DNA from 2 places in the Mesorhizobium opportunistum WSM2075 genome. Region 2 is predicted to be linked to the other one. Evidence: riboswitches for the same ligand, from Rfam matches in the RefSeq annotation. Region 2 holds a riboswitch; the other holds the start of a gene.
What was found. Region 2 has a riboswitch for cobalamin ahead of MESOP_RS01880 (aromatic ring-hydroxylating oxygenase subunit alpha). Riboswitches for the same ligand answer to the same signal wherever they lie in the genome.

Region 1 (4,207 bases), 3.4 Mb from region 2:
GGCGGTCGCGGTGATGATGGCGGCGGGTTTCAGCGTGGCAAGCGCGGTTTCCACGAAGGCCAGGGATGCCGGGTCCTTGAGGCTGGAGACGAAGATCGGGACGGGGGTTATGCCGCGTTGGGTGAGTGCTTCGAAAAGGGCATCGATCGGCGCGACATCGGCGGCTAGCAGCATCGAGCGGTAGAAGAGGATGGGAATGACTGGCGTGGCGTTTCCCTCCCCCTCGAGCGGAGGGTGGCCCGCAGGGCCGGGTGGGGTCGGTACGACCGGGGGCGACGTTTCCTTGAGTCGGCGCGCTTCGGAGAGGACCCCACCCCCGGCCTGCGGCCGGACCCTCCCCTCGTGGGGGAGGGGGACGACGCCGCGACTTGGCTCATAGTAGCCGGCTTTTGGAACTTCGACCGGTTCGACAGTCGTCACATCCTGCCCAGCCAGCCCCGCCAGCCTCCGCACCAGCGCACTCATATTGGCCGGGCCGCCCTCGCGGAAATAGCTGAGCAGGCTATCCAACTCCTCGCGCGGCAGCGTTGAGGCTTCGATGAGGCGGAGATCCTCGTCGTGGCTCTCACCCGGCAGCAGCGCCAGTTTTATGCCGTGCGCGCGGGCGGTCGCGGCGAGCTGGTCGCAGCCGTAGCGCCACCAGTCGTGGCCGCCGAGGATGCGCACGAGGATGATCTTGGCATGGCGGGCGACGCTGTCGACCCAGAGGTCGACGGACATGGGATGACGCAGGTCGCGCAGTGCGGCGAGCCGCATCGAGGGCAAGCGGCCGGCGTCGGCCTTCCACGCCGCTGCCAGTCCAGCCAGATCGCTGTCGGTGAAGGACAGCGCCACGATATCCGCCGGCGTCTGCCGCAGGTCGACCGGCTCGGCGAGATCGTCGAGCGAGGCGGAAGTCGTGGTGAGGATGTGCATCGCGGCCTGTCCGAGATCAGCCGGCGAGTATGCGTTCGATGGCCGGGCGGTTCAGCCCCTTGAGACCGATGACGACGAGGCGCGAACGACGATCGTCCTCGGCCGTCCAGGCGCGGTCATAGTAATGATTGACGCGCGGGCCGACCGCCTGCAGCAAGAGCCGCATCGGCTTGCCGCCGACCTCGACGAAGCCTTTGACGCGCAGCACGTTTTCCTGCTCGGCGGCGTTGGCGACGCGTTTTGCCAGCTCGTCGGGATTGGCGATCGAGGGAATGTCGACGATGAAGGTGTCGAAGTCGTCATGCTCGTGGTCGAACGCGCCGTCATGATGGGATTTGCGGTTCTCGATGTCATCCTCGACGGCGAGGCCGAGGCCGAGCAGCACGGAGGGATCGACCTTGCCGTGCGAGGTCGGCACGATCTTCACGGCGCGGGCGGAGTGTTCGTTGATGATGGCGTTGGCGCGGGCTGAGCCTGCGGCGTCCATCAGGTCGCTCTTCGACAGGATGATCAGGTCGGCGCAGGCGATCTGGTCCTCGAACACTTCCTCAACCGGGTCGTCATGGTCGAGGCTCTCATCCTGAGCGCGCTGCGCCTGCAGCGCGTCCATGTCGTTGGCGACGCGGCCTTCGGCCAGCGCCGGGCCATCGACCACGGCGATCACGCCGTCGACCGTGACGCGGCTTTTCACCGTCGGCCACTGAAACGCCTGGACCAGCGGCTTGGGCAGAGCGAGGCCCGAGGTCTCGATCAGGATGTGGTCGACCTTCGGCGACAGCGCCAGGATTTGGTCGAGCGCCGGCACGAAATCGTCGGCCACGGTGCAGCAGATGCAGCCATTGGCCAGTTCGACGATGTTTTCCTCCGGGCAGGTGTCGATGCCGCAGCCCTTCAATATCTCGCCGTCGATGCCGATGTCGCCGAACTCATTGACGATGATGGCAATGCGTTTGCCGCCGGCGTTTTCCAGGAGATGGCGGACCAGCGTCGTCTTGCCGGCGCCGAGAAAGCCGGTGACGACGGTGCAGGGAACGCGGGAAAGGTTGGCGGACGAATCTGGAGCGGTCATGGTCAGTCCTTCAGCATGTCGAGAGGAGGGATGCGGGCAACGAGGCCGCGCTTGAGGCTATCGGGCCGGCCACGCCATGGGATGAGGCCGTCGGTGGAAGTGGCGAAGAGCTTTGCGCCGGTGACAAGGTCGGCGCCGCTAGCCGTGGTCAGATCGCCGAAGACATAGCTCCAGCAGCCGTCGCGGAGGATCGCGGCGCTGAGGCGGCGCTTGCAATTGCCGAGGCATTCGACGGTGCGGACGCGGATATCTTCGCCCGAGGCGGCGTTGCGCGTATCCTCAGCCAGCAGTTCGCCGGCGCGGGGATGGGCGTCGGAGCCGGTTTCGTCACGGCACGAGGCGCAGACGACGACGGTGACGCCGGCCAAGGCATCGCCGTCGACGGACGAATTGTCCGCTGTGCCAGCCGAAAAACTGCTGTTCTGGTCCAAAAACCGGCTCCTTGCCCGGAAACCCGCCGGGCGATCGGATTATGTTGTCGCAGACGGCAGGTCTCCTGGCTCGCGGGTCATCGCCTTGGTTAGCCGCCTTCCCGGGAACTCCCAGTGGCTTTCGGCCTTGGCTCGTCGCTTACAGTTGCGGGGACAGCCGCGGATTTGAGATTTTCATCCCGCACCGCATTCCCTCTTAGCCCCTCTCATTGAAGAGAAGAGACCGTCTGGAGCGGATTTAGGCTGTTGCGGGCAGGACTGTCAACGCGGGCCTACGACATGGCGATGTCGGCAAGTGACTGTCCGAGGTCGCCAGCGGGCGTCACTTCCATGCGCTCAAGCCCGAGCCAGCCCTGCATTTGCTTCAATTCCTCGAAAAGCTGGGCGGCGGTTTCCGCTGGCGCCTTGGGCTCGGCATAGGCCGCGTGGACGCGTAGCACACTCGCCGGCCGATCGGCCTTGAGGTCGACGCGCGCCACGATCCTGTCGCCGAGCAGGAAGGGTAGGACGTAGTAGCCATATTGGCGCTTTTCGGCCGGCGTGTAGATCTCGATGCGGTAGTGAAAATCGAACAGCCGTTCCGAGCGCGAGCGTTCGAAGACCACAGGATCGAACGGGGCCAGCAAGGCACGGGCGTCGATTTTCCTGGGCAGACGGGCATCCTTGTGCAGGTAAGCGGGCTTATCCCAGCCTTCGACGCGCACCGGCAGCAGCTCACCGAGTTCGACCAATTCCTCCAGGCGGCCCTTCATGTCGGCGGGGGACAAACGGAAATAGTCTCGCAAATCGCCTGATGTCGCCACGCCATGAGCGCGGGCGGAGATGCGCAGCAATTCGCGGTGCGCGTCCTCGGCGGCCGGTACGGGCAGGTCGAGAACCGCCTGCGGCAGCACGCGCTCGGGCAGGTCATAGAAGCGCTCGAACCCGCGGCGGTGCGCCGTCGTGATGCGCCCGGCCCAGAACAGCCATTCGAAGGCATGCTTGGCGTGGCTCCAGCCCCACCAGCCGCCCGAGCCTTTCTGGCCTTCGAGCGCGGAAGCAGCGATCGGGCCGCGCGCGACGACCTCGCGGTAGATCTCTTCTATATAGGCGGCGTGCTCGCGGCCCCATTTGGCCAGCCCCAGATACATCTCTTTGCCTTGCTCGGCGCGCTGCATGCGCCAGCGCATCAGCGGCCAGGTCTCCACCGGCAGGAAGGAGGCCTCGTGCGCCCAGTATTCGAACACCGTGCGCTTGCGGGTGACGGCGGCGTTGTCGAGCAGAGCGAGCGGGTAGGGGCCAAGGCGCGAATAGAGCGGCATGTAATGCGCGCGCACCACCGCGCTTACGGAATCGATCTGCAGCAGGCCGGTACGCGACAGAACGCGGGCGAAATGACGGCGGTCGGGCGTGCCATTGGGGCGGGGGTCGAGAAAACCCTGAGCGGCGAGCGCGACGCGCCGGGCGGTGGCAAGCGAGATCTTTTCCTTCATTCGGATGCGACTCTTGTAACTCGATGACCGTCGTTTGATGGGTGATTCCTGCCCATGCTAGCAGGGTTTTGGCGGCATCCATGTCAGGAGAGAAAAGTGGAGTAGAAAGCGAAGGAAATCAAACAGGAGCGTATCGGACCAGTTTCTCCGTATATGCCGTCCAGCACCGCCTTTTGAACAAGGTTTGACTTGCTTCGCTGGAAGTGCTGCGCTAACCCTCGCCGCGTTGCAGCATAGGCCCCTTAAAACGGTTCAGCGGTTAAACTGTCACGCTTCCGCATTAAGGTCCGGTGCTGTAATCAAAATGGATTGGCGCCAAC
Region 2 (4,207 bases):
CCGTTGCGGCGCCGACCAGTTCGGAGGCAGGCACGCCGGACGACAGCGCATCCCAAAGCCTGCTGCCTGAATCCGAGAAGCCGAAATATTTGCCCGTCGTCAGGTCGAGAACGACGGCTTCGCCGTCGAAGGATTCAAAGACGATGTCCTTGCTCGCTATGGCATAGATGCCGGATTGTCTCATGTTTGCTCCCCGCCGAAGCAGGCCGCGCAGATGATCGTCGGCCCTCACGGTCAACCCTACCGTTGTAGAGGCGTCTAACCATTTGCAGGGTTTTTGGCAAGATGCCCGCAGGCCCGGCGAGCGCGACCGCAGGCCCTGCCTGCCGACTACGCCTCGATTTCCAGTGCCGACAGCGGCTTGGAGCAACAGGCCAGGATGAAGCCGTCGTCGATCTCATGATCGAGGATGCCGCCATTGTGGCTCATCTCGACATGGCCGGAGACCTTCTTCACCTTGCAGGTTCCGCACAGGCCGAATTCGCAGGCGGCGGGAATCCGCACGCCCGAAGCGCGCGCCGTCTGCAGCACCGTCTGGCCGGCGACGCATTCGGCGTCGACCTCCGAAAGCGAGAAGCGGATTGGCGTTGCCGCTCCGAACGGAACAACCGTGCCGCCTTCCGCGGGCGCCGCGAACGGCGCCGGGACCTCCTCCACGGCAGGGGCCGCAAAGCTCTCCTGATGGTATTGCGTCATGTCGAAGCCGGCGGCTTCAAGCATGCCGCGCACGGCGCGCATGAAGGGATCGGGGCCGCAGCAGAAGATTTCGCGCTCGCGGAAATCCGGCGCCAGCAATGGCAGCCGGATCGCGTCGATGCGGCCCATATGGCCGTACCAGCCCTCGCGGCTCGACCGCTCCTCGATCATGAAGCCGAGCGACAGGCCGGGCATATGGCCGCCGAGCAGTTCGAGCTCCTTGCGGAAGATGATCTCTTCCGCGCGCCGCGCGCAATTGACGAAGCCGACATCGGTCCAGGGCGCGCAGTCGTTCAGCCAGCGCAGCATCGACATCATCGGTGTCACGCCCGAACCGGCCGAGATGAATAGATATTTGGCCGCCGGATGGCTGTGCAGCGAGAAATCGCCTGCCGGCCCATAGGCCTTGACGTGCGAGCCGGGCACCAGATGATCGAACATCCAGCGCGTGCCGATGCTGCCGGCCTGCGCCTTTACCGTCACCGCGATCGAGAATGGCCGCGACGGTGACGATGACAGCGTGTAGGTGCGCATCAGCGGCCCGTCCGAAGTCGGCAGCTCCAGCGTCACGAACTGGCCCGGCTTGTAGCGGAACCAGGTCTGGTTGTCGGACCGGAAGGTGAAGGTCTTCACGTCGGGCGCCTCATCGCTGACGCCGATCACTTCCAGCACCTGGAGCCGGTCGTTCCACGGCGCCATCTGGTCGAGATGGCGATAGAGGCCAAGATCGGTCATCGCATTCATCCTCTGGTCCTTCTTGCCCGGCTCATGTCGTGTTTGGGCAACATGAGCTCACGCGACGCTGCGCAGCGCCGGCTTGCCGTCTTCGGCAAGGCGCGGACCGATGAAGCGGGCGTACCAGTCGACGAACTGGATGACGCCTCCCTCGTGCAACTCCGAATAAGGGCCGGGCTCATAGGCTGGTGACAGGATGCCGAAGGCGTTCTCTTCGACGATGCGGCGGTCCTGGTCGTTGGTCTCGGTCCACACATGGGTGAGTTCGGCGAGATCGTAGTCGACGCCCTCGACCGCATCCTTGTGGACCAGCCATTTGGTCGTCACGGCGGTTTCCGTGGCGCTGATCGGCAGCACGCGGAAGGTCACGGCATGGTCGATGAGGATATGGTTCCATGTCGTCGGGTAGTGATAGTGCATCAAGGTGCCGATGCGGTCGGCCGAGACGCTGTCGGAGAGGTTCTTCCTCACCGCCCGCTTGCCGTTCATCGTGTAGCTGACGGCATCGCGCAGCAGCGGCGCACGGGTGGCGCGATACTGTCCGGCCGGATCGATGCGGAACTTGCTCGGCAGGCCGGCCGCCTCGCATTTCGCCCAGTGCGCCAGCATCTCCGGATCGCTGTCGGCGCCCTGCACGCCGGTCACGGTCGGTGCTTCCGGGAATGTCTTGCACAATTCCGGGTGATTGCCCGCGCAATGATAGCACTCGCGGTTGTTTTCCCAGACGAGCTTCCAGTTGCCCTTCTCGATGATCGTGCTCTCGAAGGCGATCTTCGCCTCGCCGAGCCGGTGCGGCTTGAGGTAGGGTTCGATCATCGCCCGCATCGGCGCGAAGTCGGCCGGCTCCTTCGCCAGGCAGATGAAGATATAGCCGGCGACGCTTTCGCAGGCGACCGGCTTCAGCCCGAACTGGCTCTTGTCGAAACCCTCGGCCATCTGGCGGGCGAACAGCAGGCGGCCATCCAGCTCATAGGTCCACTGGTGGTAGGGGCAGACCAGTTTGGCGGCCATGCCCTTGTCGGTATTGCAGACGCGGCTGCCGCGATGGCGGCAGGAATTGTGGAAGGCGTTGATCTTGCCCTGCTGATCGCGCACCAGCACGACCGGATAGTCGCCGATCTGCACGGTGATGAAGCTGCCTGGCCTGGGCAACTCGCAATCATGGCCGATGAACAGCCAGTCGCGATACCAGATCAGCTCCATGTCGAGCTTGAAGTAGTCCGGATCGGTGTAAAAGGGCTGTTCCAGCGAAAAGCCCTGTCTGCGGCTGTTCAAGAGCCTCAGCATGTCGTTGCGAGCATCCATGTCCTGTCCTCATACCCAAGGACTGAACTGGTGGTGATGGAGGAAGGATCGGACGCAGGCCGGCGACAACCGGGCATGCATCATCCGCCCCTTGACCGCCCACCGCGATCAGTCGAGTTCTAGCAATCTCGGGCTGGTTTCCGGGCTCTGGAGTCGTCCTTGCGGACCATCGCGACACCTTCCCAGGCTTTCGCCCAGTGGTCTCCCGTTGCGACTTGAACTCCACCACCGTTGCGGGGGCAGCGCCGGATTCTGACCGGCTTCCCAATTCTCCACTCCGTCGTCACGAAGCGGCACCTGAGATGGCGTGATCTAATCACGGCACGCATCGCGGCGTCGGCATGAAAACGACATCGCATCCATGCGGCGCGACACGCATGCAAGTCGTCTGGACAAGGATCGCGACCTTTGAAACCGGCTCGTCGCCAGCACGCCAAACGTTGTTTTTTGATCCTTGGCCGGAGCCGAAAAAGGTTAACAGTTTCGAAAAGTGACTATTAGCGGAGTCTAAAATCGAACCGAACGGTTCGTTTCTGTTGACGGTGCGTGCAGGACGTTGTGAACGCTGGACCTCCGACACAGTTGGTGATGGCTCCCTTGGTCTTATCTAATCGATTGATATCAAAAAGAAAAAAATTGATGTGGAAGCCGGTGGTACAATTTCAAGTGGTGGATTCATGGTCCACGCGGAACAACTTCGTGATTGGAAACGACCATCTGGCTTTCCCACATCGGGGCTGTCCGAACGACGCGATTTCATCCCAAGACACGCCGCTAGACGGACGGAAAAATACTGGAGTACCCAAAATGAAAAAGATCATTCTCACTGCCGCCGCCCTTCTGGCCATTTCCGGCAGCGCCTTCGCTGGTAGCGACCATTATAGTTCGGACCATTACGGTTCGAATGCGACCCCTGCAGCCACTGCCGTCGACAGCTCGTACACCGCTTCGGTCAAGAAGTCGGAACCGGCTGCTCAGACGCCTGTCCAGGGTGCCGACCACAACCTCTTCGGTAACCACTAACGGCTGATCGCCAGTTGACGGCGGCTTGCCCGCCGTCCTGGCGAACTCAAAAATTCATCAAAATTCAGGAGACTTGAAATGAAGAAGATCATCCTTGCTGCCGCCGCCGTCCTGGCCGTTTCCGGCGGCGCTTTCGCCGGCAGCGACAACTATGGCTCCAATGGCGCCAACCAGCCTGCCGTGACTTCGACCGACAACTCGTACACGGCTTCGACCAAGAAGTCGGAACCGGCTGACCAGAAGCCTGTCTTCGGCGCCGACCACAACCTCTTCGGCAACAACTAACAGCCGACCCGGCAACGGCGGGTTTGCCCGCCGCTGCCGCGGAATTCGAGACTTCAGGAGACTTGAAATGAAGAAGATCATCCTTGCTGCCGCCGCCGTCCTGGCCGTTTCCGGCGGCGCCTTCGCCGGCAGCGACAACTATGGCTCCAATGGCGCCAACCAG

Region 1: linked by a shared signal. The riboswitch ahead of MESOP_RS18205 (DUF1636 family protein) and the one ahead of MESOP_RS01880 (aromatic ring-hydroxylating oxygenase subunit alpha) in region 2 are both predicted to bind cobalamin.

The regions. Positions count from the first base shown of each region.
Region 1 is NC_015675.1:3,788,826-3,793,032, forward strand. Features, by position in the region: gene MESOP_RS18195 (cobaltochelatase subunit CobN) at 1-915, opposite strand, end outside; gene cobW (cobalamin biosynthesis protein CobW) at 932-1,984, opposite strand; gene MESOP_RS18205 (DUF1636 family protein) at 1,987-2,415, opposite strand; cobalamin riboswitch at 2,454-2,658, opposite strand; gene MESOP_RS18210 (winged helix-turn-helix domain-containing protein) at 2,688-3,887, opposite strand.
Region 2 is NC_015675.1:417,201-421,407, reverse strand. Features, by position in the region: gene MESOP_RS01890 (PqqD family peptide modification chaperone) at 1-184, opposite strand, end outside; gene MESOP_RS01885 (FAD-binding oxidoreductase) at 331-1,431, opposite strand; gene MESOP_RS01880 (aromatic ring-hydroxylating oxygenase subunit alpha) at 1,489-2,736, opposite strand; cobalamin riboswitch at 2,851-3,052, opposite strand; gene MESOP_RS01875 (DUF680 domain-containing protein) at 3,544-3,759, shown strand; gene MESOP_RS01870 (DUF680 domain-containing protein) at 3,838-4,044, shown strand; gene MESOP_RS01865 (DUF680 domain-containing protein) at 4,112-4,207, shown strand, end outside.